4 regions of the Streptomyces sp. NPDC057302 genome follow, and region 3 is predicted to be linked to each of the others. Evidence: riboswitches for the same ligand, from Rfam matches in the RefSeq annotation. Region 3 holds a riboswitch; each other region holds the start of a gene.

Region 1 (3,200 bases), on a different contig from region 3:
CGCGGGCGCGGGCGACCACGTCCGGGGTGAAAGCGAGGTCGCGTACGAGGTCGACCATGCCGCAGGCGTGGATCATGCGGACCGCGACCTGGCTCACGTCGGCGGGCAGGCCCGACAGATCCGCCTCCGCGCGGATCGTGGCGAAGGACTGGCGGTAGATCGCCGGTCCGTCCTTCTCGTACTGATGCACAGTGCGTTCGCTCTCTTGATAGGGCAGGGGACGGTCAAGTGTTGCAGGGTTGTTCATGTGTTCATGCGTAGTCAGCCGCGGGCCGCGGCCACAGCGGCGGCCAGCGCCGCGCCGGGGCTGCCGGGGATGCTCGCCGGAGCGTCCCGTTTCCCGCCGTGTACGCGGGAGATCTGGTGTCCCTCGGGAGTGGCGACGACGTCGATCCACTCCCCGTGGGGATGTCCGCACCGGCGCTCGCACCCGGACCAGTACACGGGCAGCGCCCCGACGGGCCCCAACGCCGCTTGCGCCGTGCCGCGTACGTCGTCCAGGGCCTTGGCGCAGCCGGGCCTGCCGATGCAGGCCCCCACGCCGGTCCAGGGGGAGTCGGACGCGGTGATGAGGCCGAGGGCCCCGAGATCCGCCAGGAGTTGAGCGGCCGCTGTCCGCCCGACTCCCGGCAGGACGACTCCGCGCCAGGGGGTCAGCCGCAGCTCGCCGCTGCCGTGGTGGCGGGCGATGTCCGCCAGTGCCGTCCACTGGGCCGCGCCGACACTGCCCAGCGGCAGGCCGACGGACAGCGCGGCCGTGTCGCGGGGGCCGGGCACGACGCCGAGGGCGGGCCCGGCCGCGTCCTGGGGAAGCGGAACGGTGATGCGGGTGGGGGCGAAACCGGCCTGCCGCAGGCGGAGCTGGACCGCGTCCAGGAGGGGGCCGACGCCGCCGGGCAGATCCGTCACCCGCCAGGAACTCGCGTCGGGCGCCTGCTCCAGGAAGGCCTCGGCCGCGATGAGCGCGGCTTGTGGTGCCCGCGCGGCAGGGATCAGGACGGCGTCGTCCGCCGGACCGATCCGCAGCAGGGCCTGGTCCTCGCCCCGCGCCGTCAGGGTCACGTCGCCGCCGAGGGCCGCCACGTCGCCGCGGCCGTCGTCGAGGGCGAACAAGAACCTGCCGGACAGGGCGGTGGCCCGGTCGCTGGCGCACAGCAGCTCGTCCAGGACGGCCGGCCACGGACGGATGTCCCGCTCGCCCAGACCGTCGAGACCCGAGAGCGGAGAGGCCACCACATTGCGCACCCGCTCATGACGTTCCGAGGGCAAAAGCCCCGATTCGGCAAGCATGCGGGCCAGTTCGCTCCCGCGGTCCGCACGCAGCCCGCGCAGCTGCACATTGCCCCGCGATGTGAGATGCAACTCCCCGTCTCCAAGACGCTGGGCCACATCCCGCAGTACGTCCGCCTGCCCGACGCTCAGCAGACCGCCGGGGACCCGGACGCGGGCCAGGGCCCCGTCGTCCGCCCGGTGCAGCCGCAGCGTCCCGGGGCATGCGTCGCCGCGGCCGCGGGCAGACTCGTCTCCCGAGAGCGCGGGCTGGGGGACCGATGGGGGCATGGCGGCGAGCATACCGACCCATCGCACCAGGTCCGCCTGCCCCCCAGCAGATGATCGGCCCTTAGTATTCCTGGTGACGGGCCAGCCGGCCCGTCGTCGCCACAGACGGCGACAAGGGGAGGAAGCCCGGTGCGATTCCGGCGCGGTCCCGCCACTGTGAGCCCGGTGCGCATGCCGGGTGAGTCAGGAACTCCCTTCCCCGAGCTCTCGTCCGCTCGAGCAGGGGAAGACGCCATCGACACCACCCGGGGCGTGGACACCCCGAGGAAGGCCCGACGCCGCATGATCCTGCTCCTGTCGACGTCCGACACCGACCTGCTCAGCGCCCGCGCCGCCGCCGGCCCGGTCGACTACCGCTACGCGAACCCCTCCCGGCTCCCGCTCGAGGACCTTCCGCAGCTCCTGGACGGCACCGACCTGGTCGTCGTACGCCTCCTCGGCGGCGTGCGCGCCTGGCAGGACGGCCTCGACCAAGTCGTGGCGACCGGACGGCCCGTGGTCGTCCTCACCGGCGAACAGGCCCCCGACGCCCAGCTGATGGCCGCGTCCACCGTGCCGATCGGCATCGCGGCCGAGGCCCACGCCTACCTGGCCCACGGCGGCCCCGGCAACCTGGAGCAGCTGGCCCGGTTCCTCTCCGACACCGTCCTGCTCACCGGCCACGGCTTCGAGCCGCCCGCCCCCGCGCCCTCGTGGGGCCCGCTGGAGCGCACCGCACGCCAGGTCGAGGGACCGACCGTCGCGGTGCTCTACTACCGCGCCCACCACATGAGCGGCAACACCGCCTTCATCGACAGCCTGTGCCGCGCGGTCGAGGACGCGGGCGCGCGCCCGCTGCCGCTGTACGTCGCCTCGCTGCGCACCCCCGAACCCGAACTCATCGATGAACTGCGCGCCGCCGACGCGATCGTGACCACGGTCCTCGCGGCGGGCGGCACGCGGCCCGCCGAGGCCTCTGCGGGCGGTGACGACGAGTCCTGGGACGCCGGAGCCCTCACCGGACTCGACGTACCCATCCTCCAGGCGCTCTGCCTCACCAGCTCGCGCACCGACTGGGAGGACAACGACGAGGGCGTGTCGCCGCTGGACGCGGCGAGCCAGATCGCGGTCCCCGAGTTCGACGGCCGCCTGATCACGGTGCCGTTCTCCTTCAAGGAGATCGACGAGGACGGACTTCCCGCGTACGTCGCCGACGCCGAGCGCGCCGCCCGCGTGGCCGGCATCGCCGTGCGGCACGCGCGCCTTCGCCACATCCCGGCCGCCGACAAGCGCATCGCCCTTGTCCTGTCCGCCTACCCGACCAAGCACTCCCGGATCGGCAACGCGGTCGGCCTCGACACCCCCGCGAGCGCCGTCTCCCTGTTGCGCCGACTCCAGGCCGAGGGATACGACTTCGGTACGGAGGAGGTGCCAGGCCTCGCCTCGGGTGACGGCGACGAGCTGATCTACGCGCTGATCGAGGCGGGCGGCCACGACCAGGAGTGGCTCACCGAGGAGCAGCTGGCCCGCAACCCCGTCCGCATCCCGGCGGCCGACTACCGCCGCTGGTTCGCCACGCTTCCCGCCGAGCTGCGCGAGTCCGTGGAGCAGCACTGGGGCCCCGCCCCCGGCGAGATGTTCGTGGACCGGTCGAGCAACCC
Region 2 (3,200 bases), on a different contig from region 3:
CGAGCACGAAGGGGTCGGCGAGCGGGTTGCGCAGGAGGGACTGGAGGACCGTCCCGCAGACCGCGAGGCCCGCGCCGCAGACCGCGGCCAGGAGCGTGCGCGGCATGCGCAGGTTCCAGACGATGCCGTCCCGGATGGGCGTCAGCGTCGCCTCTCCCCAGCCGAGGTGGGCCGCGAGCGCCGACCACACGTCCGGTACGGAGATGTCGGCGGGGCCGATCGTGACGGCCACCGCCACGGAGAGGACGAGGGCGGCGAGACCGGCCGTCCAGAGCAGGGTGCCGCGCATGCCGCCCGGGAGGGCTCGCGTCACTTGGTGAGCCCGAACTCACGCAGCGCGTCGGCGACTTGCTCCACGCCGTCCACCGTGCGGATCGTCGGGTTCATGGCCTGGCCGCTCAGCAGTACGTACCGCTTCTTCTTCACGGCGGTCAGGTTCTTGGTGACCGGGTTGGACTCCAGGAACGCGATCTTCTTCTTCGCGCTCTCCGCCGTCTGCGACTTGCGGGTGAGGTCGCCGATGACCAGGACGTCGGGGTCGCGGTCGGCCACCGTCTCCCAGTTGATCTGGGGCCACTCCTCGCGGGTGTCGTCGAAGACGTTCTTCACGCCCAGCTCGCGGGTGATGATGCCCGGCGCCCCGCAGCAGCCGGCGATGTAGGGGGCGTCGGAGTTGGCGAACCAGTAGAGGAGCTTCGTGCCCGAGGCGTCGGCGTCCTTGACGGTCTTGGTGGCCTTGGCCACCCGGCCCTTGAGGTCGCCGATCAGGCGTTCGCCGCGCTTCTCGACCCCGAAGGCCCGGGAGAGGTCCCGGACCTCGCCGTACACCGTGTCCATGGTCAGTGTCTTGACGCGGCTGCCGTCGCCGTCGCCGCTGTTGTCCTTGCCCGCGCAGTCGGAGGGCGAGACATAGGCGGGTACGCCGAGTTCGGCGAACTTGGCGCGGTCGGCGACGCCGCCCTTGCTGACCGTGGCCAGGAAGGAGGCGGTGACGAAGTCCGGTTCCTGGGCGAGGACCTTCTCGAAGGAGGGGTAGCTGTCGGCGAGCCGGTCGACCTTGGCGTTGTCCTTCTCCAGGCCCTTGAGCACGGGGTCCGTCCAGGTGCCGGTGCCCGCCATGCGGTCCGCGAGGCCGAGGGAGAGCAGGATCTCGGTGGAGCCCTGGTCGAGGGAGACGGCCCGCTGCGGGGGCGCCTTGATCTCCGCCTTCTTGCCGCAGGAGGAGAGGGTGAGGGGGTAGCCGTCAGCCTGCTTGGCCGCGGAGTCCGACGAGCCGGACGGGCCGCCGGACGAGCCGCAGGCGCTCAGGGTGACGGCCATGGCTGTGGCGAGGAAGCCGGACACGCCGGACATACGAACACGACGGGCTGTGGAGGACACACGATCCCTTGAGTCTCACGGCTCATACGCGGAGCCTGGCCTGCTTCGTCACCTCCGCCGCTCGGTGCGCGGGCGAAGGCGCCAGCAGGTCTTCGGACTCGGGGATCAGCCGGACGGGACGCCTTCCCAGGCGTCCGTGGACGCCCAGTGGCCGTGGCCCCGCCCGTCCCCCCTCACCGCTGCGCGTCAGTTCCGGATTCGCACCGGATTCCCTGGCCCTGGTGTGGGTCGACTGGCGTCCGCAAGCTATCACGCGAGGTCAGGAGGCCCGGTCGGGCCTCGGAGCGCCACGGTACGTACCGAACGACCACTTGTTGCCCTCGGGGTCGGCGATCGCGAACTCCCGGCTGCCGTACGGCTGGTCCTCGATCTCGCGGATGATCTCGACCCCGGCGGCGCTGAGCCGCTGGTAGAGGTCGTCCACGTGGTCGGTCACGACGTACGCGCCGAAGGTGCCCGGCTTCAGGCACCAGGCCTGGGACTTCTCGTCGTACGAGCCGAGCATGACGGCTCCGCCCTCGGGCCAGTCGAGCTCGGCGTGGGCCACGCGGTCGCCGTCCTCGTAGACGGCGGTCCGCAGGAAGCCGACCGTGCCGACCAGGAAGTCGATCAAGGCGGGGGCATCGTGGGCCTGGAGCGACGGCCAGACGTCGGGGGCGCGCCCGCCGGAGGAAGGCGTCGTGGAATCGGAGGCGGAAGCGGAGGCGGAGTCGGGGGCGGACGGGGACTTCGGCTGGTTCTCGGTGGTGTTCATGGGTCCTACTCTTCGCCCCCCGCACCGCTCCCGGCTTGGATATTCCGGCACTCTTCGGCCAGCCAGCCGCTGGGGCTCACTCCGGTGTACTGCCGGAAGTCCCGCACCAGGTGGGAATGGTCGTAGTAGCCGCAGTCGGCGGCGACGCGCGCCAGGTCGGGAGCGGCGCCCGCGGCCACCGAGCGCGCGACGGCGTTGCGGGCGCGCTGGAACCGCATGAGGCGCCCCGCCTGCTTGGGGCTCAGGCCCGTCTCCGCGCGAAAGAGCGTGGTGAGGCGGCGCTCGCTGAGCGCGACGTGCCGGGAGAGGCCGCGCAGGGTGCCGACGCCCTGGTGCCTGGCCAGCCAGGCCCAGGCCTCGGCGACCTCGGGGCGTACGGATCCGGCGGCGTCGTCGGCGGCCACGCGCTGCCTCAAATAGGCGGACAGGGAGGCGAACCGCTCCTCCCAGCCGCCCTGCTCGCACAGCAGCTCCCGTACGTCGGCGGCGCGGCGCCCCAGCACCTGCGCGCCGCACGTCACCAGGTCGCCCGCCAGCTCCGAAGCCGGTACGCCGAACAGGGCGCGGGCGGCCAGCGGGTGCACGGCGAGCTGGATGCCCGCCTCGTGCTCGGGCCTGACGACGTACGCCGGGGACTGGTGCAGGCCGCCGACGACGATGTCCGTGCGGGACGCCTCGGGGCCGCCCGCGTGCTCGGGGCTGTCGCCGGTGACGACGGGGCCGTCCAGCGAGAAGATCAGCGTCAGGTACGGGGAGGGCAGACCGCGGTGGAGTCCCGGCTGCTCGCCCACCGTGCGGTAGCCGACGGCGGACACCACCATGCCGTCGAGCCGCGGAGCGGCCCGCACGAACTCCCGGGAGACGGTCTCCATGCCTACCAGTATGCGACGGGCGGCCCTTCGAAGCAGGCCCCGGGCCCGCCGGCCGTCTGACGTGCCTACCCGCGCACGGGCGTCCCATGCCCGTTCCGTCCGGTGATGTCGATCATGGGAATTACCGGCCGGGCCCCATACGATGACCCGCCGCTCCGGACGGGGCGCGGACCGCTCTCAGGGGGCACACGAAC
Region 3 (3,200 bases):
CCATCAGGGCCACCACCGGCAGGAGCGCCCGGTGGGCGGCGCCGACCAGCATCCGGGCCGCGTGCGGCACCATCAGGCCGACGAAGCCGATGGCTCCGCTGTAGGCGACGAGTACGCCGGTCAGGAGCGAGGCGAGGACGAAGACGGCGGCGCGGAAGCGGGCCGTGTCCAGGCCGAGGACGGTGGCGCCCTCCTCGCCGACCAGGAGCAGGTCCAGGGGGCGGGCCAGGGCGACGAGCAGCGCCGTGCCCACGATCAGGGCGGCGCCGGGCAGGGCGAGCATGTCCCAGCGGGCGCTGCCGAGTCCGCCGAGCGTCCAGTACAGGACTTCCTTCAGGTGGTCCGTGCTGTCGGCCATGATCAGGATCAGGCTGGTCAGGGCGGAGAGGATGTACGAGACGGCCACTCCGGCCAGGATCAGGCGCCCGGTGGCGAAGCCCCCGCCTCCCGACCTCGCCAGGGTGTAGACGACGAGCAGGGAGAGCAGGGCGCCCACGAAGGCGGCGGCCGGGATGGTGACGGTGGTGGCCAGGCCCGTGCCGATGCCGAAGGCGCTGCCGAGGACGATGACGGCGACGGCTCCGGCGGAGGCGCCGGAGGAGACACCGAGCAGGAACGGGTCGGCCAGGGGGTTCCTGACCAGGGCCTGGAGGACGGTGCCGATGACGGCGAGGCCCGCGCCTACGGCCGCGCCGAGCAGGACCCGGGGTAGGCGGACGTCCAGCACGATCGTGCGGAACGGGGAGGGCTCCGCGCGGCCGGTGAGGATCTCCAGGACGTCGGCCGGGGGTATCCGAACCGAGCCCAGGACCAGGCCTGCGACGACCGCCGCCGCGAGGGCTGTCAGCAGCCCGGCGACGACGGTGCCGTACCGCAGCCTTACCCTCGCCGCGGACCGGTTGCCGTCGATCACCGGCTCCGCCGAATTCGTCCTCAAACGCCGGACGGCCTGAGGATTCACAGCTGGTCCGCCAGCTTTTCCACCGCCCCCGGTGCCCTCACCCCCACCACCGTGTCCGACAGCGGAAGGACCGCGAAGCGCTTGTGCTTGATGGCGGGGACGTCCGCGAGGACCGGGTCGTCCAGGAGGCGCTTCTTCTTCTGGGCGACCGTCGTGCCGCCGTAGTCGAGGATCACGATCATCTCGGGCTTGCGGTCGACCACCGACTCCCAGGACGCGTCGCCGAAGGACTTGTCCAGGTCGGCGAAGACGTTGCGCCCGCCCGCCCGTTCGATGATGTCGTTGCCGATGCCACGGCCGCCCGCAGTGAACGCGGTCTTGTCCCCGCTGTCGTAGACGAAGACCGGGACCCGCTTCTTGGACTTCAGCTTCTTCGCCGTGGCGGACAGCCGGCGCTCGGCGTCGCCCACCCACTCGTCCGCCCGCTGCCGCACCCCGAACGTGCTGCCGACCTCGCGGACCTCCTTGTAGACGTCGTCCATCGACACGGGCCGCTTCGCGCAGCCCTCGACGTTGAGGCGGCTCTCGACGCCGGACTTGGCCAGGGCCTTGCGGCTGCGGCCATCGCCCGCCTGGAACGCGCTCGCGTAGCCGCCGTAGACGAAGTCGGGGTTCGCGGCCAGGAGCTTCTCGTACGAGGGGTACTCCTTGGCGATGACCGGGGTGTCCGCGTACGCCTTCGCGTACTTCGGCAGCACCTTGTCGTCCAGGTACGCCGTGCCCGCGAGGCGGTCCTTCAGGCCCAGCTCCAGCATCACTTCCGTCGCGTGCTGGTTCATCGTCACGGCGCGCTCGGGGGGTGCTTCGTACGTCGTCTTCACGCCGCAGTTCGTGACCGTGTAGGGGAAGCCGGGGGCCTTCGCGGCGGGCTTTTCCGAAGCGGGGTCCGCGGCGGACGAGCAGGCGGCGAGCGGGACGAGCAGGGCCGCGGCGGCGAGCAGGCGTATGGGGCGGGGCATGGCTGGGCTGCCTCCTCCAGGGGATTCCGCGTCCCCTGCGTCGTGGGAGAAGAAGGCGGCAGGTCAGTTCCTGACTGCCCCGCCCGCGAAGGGTGGGGTCACAGTGGCGGGACCGTGCCGGATTCGCACCGGCTTCCTGGGCCCTGCCGCCTCAAAGGTGAAGCTCAGTATGCCTGGACGATCTCGACCTTCTCCTCGGTGACCTCCGCGTCCACGATCCGGAAGGAGCGGAACTGGAACTCGCCCGCGTCGTCGGCGTCGGCCGTGGAGACCAGGACGTAGTGGGCGCCGGGCTCGTTGGCGTACGAGATGTCCGTGCGCGAGGGGTAGGCCTCGGTCGCCGTGTGCGAGTGGTAGACGATCACCGGCTCCTCGTCGCGGTCGTCCATCTCGCGGTAGAGCTTGAGGAGGTCGGTCGAGTCGAACTCGTAGAACGTGGGCGAGCGGGCCGCGTTCAGCATCGGGATGAAGCGCTCGGGGCGGCCGGTGCCCTCCGGGCCCGCGACCACACCGCAGGCCTCGTCGGGGTGGTCCTGGCGCGCGTGCGCGACGATCTGGTCGTGGAGGGCCTGGGTGAGGGTCAGCATGGCAGCCAGGATAAGCAGAAGGGCCGGTCCGTACCGAAGAGTGGTACGGACCGGCCCACATGCTGGGATCAGGCGTTACGGCGCTACTTCTGCACCGTGTCCTGCGGCTCGGCCTCGCCGCCGCCCGTGGACTGCGCGTTGCCGCGCTTCTGCATGACCAGGTAGCCGACGCCGAGGATCAGGGCCCACACCGGAGCCGCGTAGAGCGAGATCCGGGCGTCCTTGTCGATACCCATCATCACGATGACCATGGCGATGAAGGCGAGGGCGAACCAGCTCGTGTACGGCGCTCCCGGCGCCCGGAAGGTGGACTGCGGCAGCTCGCCGCGGTCGGCCTTGCGGCGGTACTTGATCTGGCAGACCAGGATCATGATCCAGGCCCACATGCCGGAGATGGTAGCGAAGGAGACGACGTAGTTGAACGCCTCGCCCGGCCACTGGTAGTTGATCCAGACGCCGACCAGCATCAGCGCGGCGGAGAAGGTGGTGCCGACCAGGGGCAGGCCGTTCTTCGTGAGCTTGGTGAAGAACTTCGGGCCCTGCCCGTTGAGCGCCAGGTCGCGCAGCATGCGGCCGGTGGAGTACATACCGGAGTTGCAGGAGGAGAGCGCGGCCGTCAGGACGACGAAGTTGACGATCGCGGCGCCGACGCCGAGGCCCATCTTGTCGAAGGCGGCGACGAACGGCGAGACG
Region 4 (3,200 bases), on a different contig from region 3:
TGTTGAACGCGGCGACGCCCTTGGTCCTGATCTCACTGAAGTAGGTGCTGGACGCGCGGGTGTTAGCCCTCAGCTTCAGCCCGACCTCGGCCAGCTGGCGTGCCATCAGATCAGCTGCGGGCTCCCACGCGGCATCCACGGAGCTGGTCTCCACGGTGATGTGCAGGCCGTCCGCTCCGGCGTCCTTCACCAGTCTCCGTGCCTCGTCGACGTCCCGCTCCCGGGGCTCCAGGTCCTCGGGGTAGCCGCGCAGGCCGAGGCCGAACAGGTCGTTGCCCACCTCGCCGTGCCCGGCGAGCGCGATCCGCACCAGCGCTTCACGGTCGAGCCCCAGCTGCACGGCACGGATCAGGCGGGAGTCGTCGAACGGCGCGCGTCCCGTGCGCAGAAGCAGCTGCTGCGTGGTCGCCCGCTCCGCGGTGAGCAGCCGCGTCGAGCCGTCCTTCTTCAGCCGTTCCACGGAGGAGCCGGACATGTCGGCACCGTAGTGCACCTGCCCGGACAGCAGGGCGTTGAGCCGAGCCGACTCCTCGTTGGCGGGGACGATCTCCAGCTCGGCGATGTGCGGGGCTCCGTCCCAGTGGTCCTTCCAGCTCCGGTAGCGGGCCGTGCCGCCGGGGGTGAACGACACATAGGTGAAGGGACCGGAGCCGACCGGCTTACGGAAGTCGGTCGTCCCGGCCGGGATGATCTCGGTGCCGGGGCCAGCGAAGACGGTGGGGAACTCGAAGTTCGGCGCTTTCAGCACGAAGACGACGGACCGCGTTCCGTCTGCCTTGCTGGCGGTGAAGTCGATCGCTGAGAGCAGTACCTGCGAGGGCGATCCGGTCTCGGGGTCGGCGGCGCGGCGGTAGCTGTACAGGACGTCCTTCGCGGTGACCGGCTTCCCGTCGTGGAACGTCGCCCTGCGCAGGCGTATGCGCCAACGGGTCCCCGAGGTGTCGCTCTCCCATGACTCCGCGAGCCTCTCGCGCAGCGACATGTCGTCCGCGTACGTACCGAGTGTGTCGTAGAGGGCCTTGGCGCGGGCCTGGTCGACGAAGTTCGGTGCGACGTGCGGGTCCAGGGTCTCCTGCGAGCCGCCGGACGTGAACGCGGCGCGGAACCGGTCGCTGCCTCCCCCGTCCTTGGTGTCACCGCCGCAGCCGGCGAGCAGGCCGCTCCCGGCGAGCGCCAGGGCGCCTGAGGCGGCCAGCACACCTCGCCTGCCTGGCTGCGATCCGCGCACCGGCTCCGTCCGGGCATGCGTCGTCACATCGATCCTCTCCGGGGTGTCCTCGCCCCTACGTTGGACCGGCGACGGGTCAGTCTTCTGGCTCCCGGATCGTCGCTCGCCTCCGCCTTCCCGGCCGCGTACCGCGGTCAGTGGCGTGCGGGAGGATCGCTTCCCGGTCACAGTGGCGGGACCGCGCCGGATTCGCACCGGCTTCCTGGTCCCCGTCGCCTCGTGCGCTCATTGTGGCGCACGCCGCCAGGAGCACCTCACCCCGGCCCCTCCCGGCCATCGGCCCGGGTGACCTGAAGGACGACAGAGCCGTCACGCATCCGCCGACTTCCCCTCCAGCGCTCGGGTGCCCGCGGCACAGCTGTCCCTCAGGTCCTGGAATTCCGCGGCCGACAGCTGCTTGCGGGCGGAGCCGCGGCGGCTGTTGTCTAGCTGAGCACACGCGCTGTCCAGCCACCGCGGGGACGGTTCGACCCCGACGAACGCGGCGAGACGGGCGAGTTCCTCTTGAGGTGTGTCGAGCAGGTCCTCGTAGGCGAGCGTCATGCGCCGACCCTCGGGCAGGCTGCCGATGAACTGCGTGCCCTGGACGACCAGTTCGGACCAGAGTCGGCCGAACCGTCGCAGGGAAAATTCGCGGTCCCGTACGAGTGCGGCGTCGAAGGTGTCTTCGAGCAGGGGCGCCAGGTCCGGGGGAAGGGAACGTACCTGCTCCTCCGTCAGGTCGCCGAAGTTGTCGACACCTGTCCGTTCCCTGATCTCACGCAGCAAAGTGATGGTGCGATACCCGGGGTGGCGGCTCATGGACAGCGCACAGTCCGGGCCGTCCCGGAAGAGGTGCACGAACTTCGCGTACGGGAAGGCGGAGAGAAGCCCCGCCGCCCAGCCCGTCGAATAACCGGAGCGCTCCACCACCGCGGTGCGGCCGAACCGTGTGGCCAGCAGCTCGAAGAGCGCCTCGTGATGTGCGGCAGCGGCACGCTCCGGCCAGCCGACGACCGCCGCACCGATCTCGTCGAGCAGGCCGTCCGGGTCATCGGTGAGGTGCGGCAGCACCATGAGGGAGAGAGCGGGGATGCCGTCGGTCTCCGCCCGATACCGCCCCGGACTGCGGGTGTAGAGGAACTCCGGCATCAGCACCCCACTGCGGATCATGTTCGCGAAGTACGAGGTGGGCCGGAACAGGGTCTCCCAGAACTCGGCACCCGATACGCGGCCTTCGGGGAAGGCCACGTCACCGACCGAAGCCATGTACTCGTTGAGACTGAGCACGTCGGGATGGGAGTTGAGGATGCGGGACAGCGCGGTGGAACCACTGCGGCCCGTACCGATGACAAACGTCAAGCTGCGCAAGGTCGCTCTCCGGGGGCACAGGGCGGCTGTTCCAGGGCTTTCCCCACCTCAGCACATCGGCGCCCGGCGCAACAGGTGGCATGCGTCAGTAGGGCTATCCCTAGGCAAGACTCGGGGGGTGCCCGCAGCGATACCTGGCGATGACGCGCCTAGCGTGCGGTACATGCAGATCATCAGAGGTAGGCAAGCGGCCGTCGGCGTCGTCGCGATCCTGGCCATGGCAGCGGGAACGTCACCCGTCACGGCCTTGGATCCAGTCCAGGAATTATCGGGGCTCGGGCAGTACCACGCCCAGGACATCAATTGGCATGACTGCGCGCTGGGCCCCGACGACACCACCGGGCACAAGCTGGATGCCGCGGGCGCCCAGTGTGCCGACCTCACCGTGCCGCTCGACTACTCCGATCTCGACGGCCGAACCCTGACCATTGCCGTCTCCCGCCTGCGCGCCACCGATCCGGCACACCGCGTGGGCCCCCTCATGCTCAACAACGGCGGTCCGGGCGGGCCCAGTCTCGACATGCCGCTCACGGTCGGCGCGGCCATGGGGAAGGTGGCTCGGAAGTATGACCTCATCGGCCTGGACCCGCGCTTCGTCGGCCGCTCCACACCGCTGAACTGC

The links. A riboswitch is a leader RNA that binds a small molecule or an ion and turns the genes downstream of it on or off. The one in region 3 is predicted to bind cobalamin.
Region 1: linked by a shared signal. The riboswitch ahead of cobN (cobaltochelatase subunit CobN) and the one ahead of ACFUPX_RS30985 (ABC transporter substrate-binding protein) in region 3 are both predicted to bind cobalamin.
Region 2: linked by a shared signal. The riboswitch ahead of ACFUPX_RS42360 (ABC transporter substrate-binding protein) and the one ahead of ACFUPX_RS30985 (ABC transporter substrate-binding protein) in region 3 are both predicted to bind cobalamin.
Region 4: linked by a shared signal. The riboswitch ahead of ACFUPX_RS08670 (ABC transporter substrate-binding protein) and the one ahead of ACFUPX_RS30985 (ABC transporter substrate-binding protein) in region 3 are both predicted to bind cobalamin.

Annotation. Positions count from the first base shown of each region.
Region 1 covers NZ_JBHUZJ010000037.1:30,043-33,242, reverse strand. Annotated here, with positions in the region: gene ACFUPX_RS24610 (precorrin-8X methylmutase) at 1-190, opposite strand, end outside; gene cobG (precorrin-3B synthase) at 262-1,572, opposite strand; cobalamin riboswitch at 1,621-1,773, shown strand; gene cobN (cobaltochelatase subunit CobN) at 1,843-3,200, shown strand, end outside.
Region 2 covers NZ_JBHUZJ010000130.1:3,096-6,295, forward strand. Annotated here, with positions in the region: gene ACFUPX_RS42355 (FecCD family ABC transporter permease) at 1-289, opposite strand, end outside; gene ACFUPX_RS42360 (ABC transporter substrate-binding protein) at 310-1,353, opposite strand; cobalamin riboswitch at 1,446-1,632, opposite strand; gene ACFUPX_RS42365 (VOC family protein) at 1,640-2,134, opposite strand; gene ACFUPX_RS42370 (helix-turn-helix domain-containing protein) at 2,140-3,006, opposite strand.
Region 3 covers NZ_JBHUZJ010000058.1:9,276-12,475, forward strand. Annotated here, with positions in the region: gene ACFUPX_RS30980 (FecCD family ABC transporter permease) at 1-910, opposite strand, end outside; gene ACFUPX_RS30985 (ABC transporter substrate-binding protein) at 958-1,920, opposite strand; cobalamin riboswitch at 1,964-2,089, opposite strand; gene ACFUPX_RS30990 (Mov34/MPN/PAD-1 family protein) at 2,085-2,507, opposite strand; gene ACFUPX_RS30995 (amino acid permease) at 2,591-3,200, opposite strand, start outside.
Region 4 covers NZ_JBHUZJ010000008.1:53,880-57,079, reverse strand. Annotated here, with positions in the region: gene ACFUPX_RS08670 (ABC transporter substrate-binding protein) at 1-1,255, opposite strand, end outside; cobalamin riboswitch at 1,306-1,435, opposite strand; gene ACFUPX_RS08665 (sulfotransferase) at 1,538-2,569, opposite strand; gene ACFUPX_RS08660 (alpha/beta fold hydrolase) at 2,742-3,200, shown strand, end outside.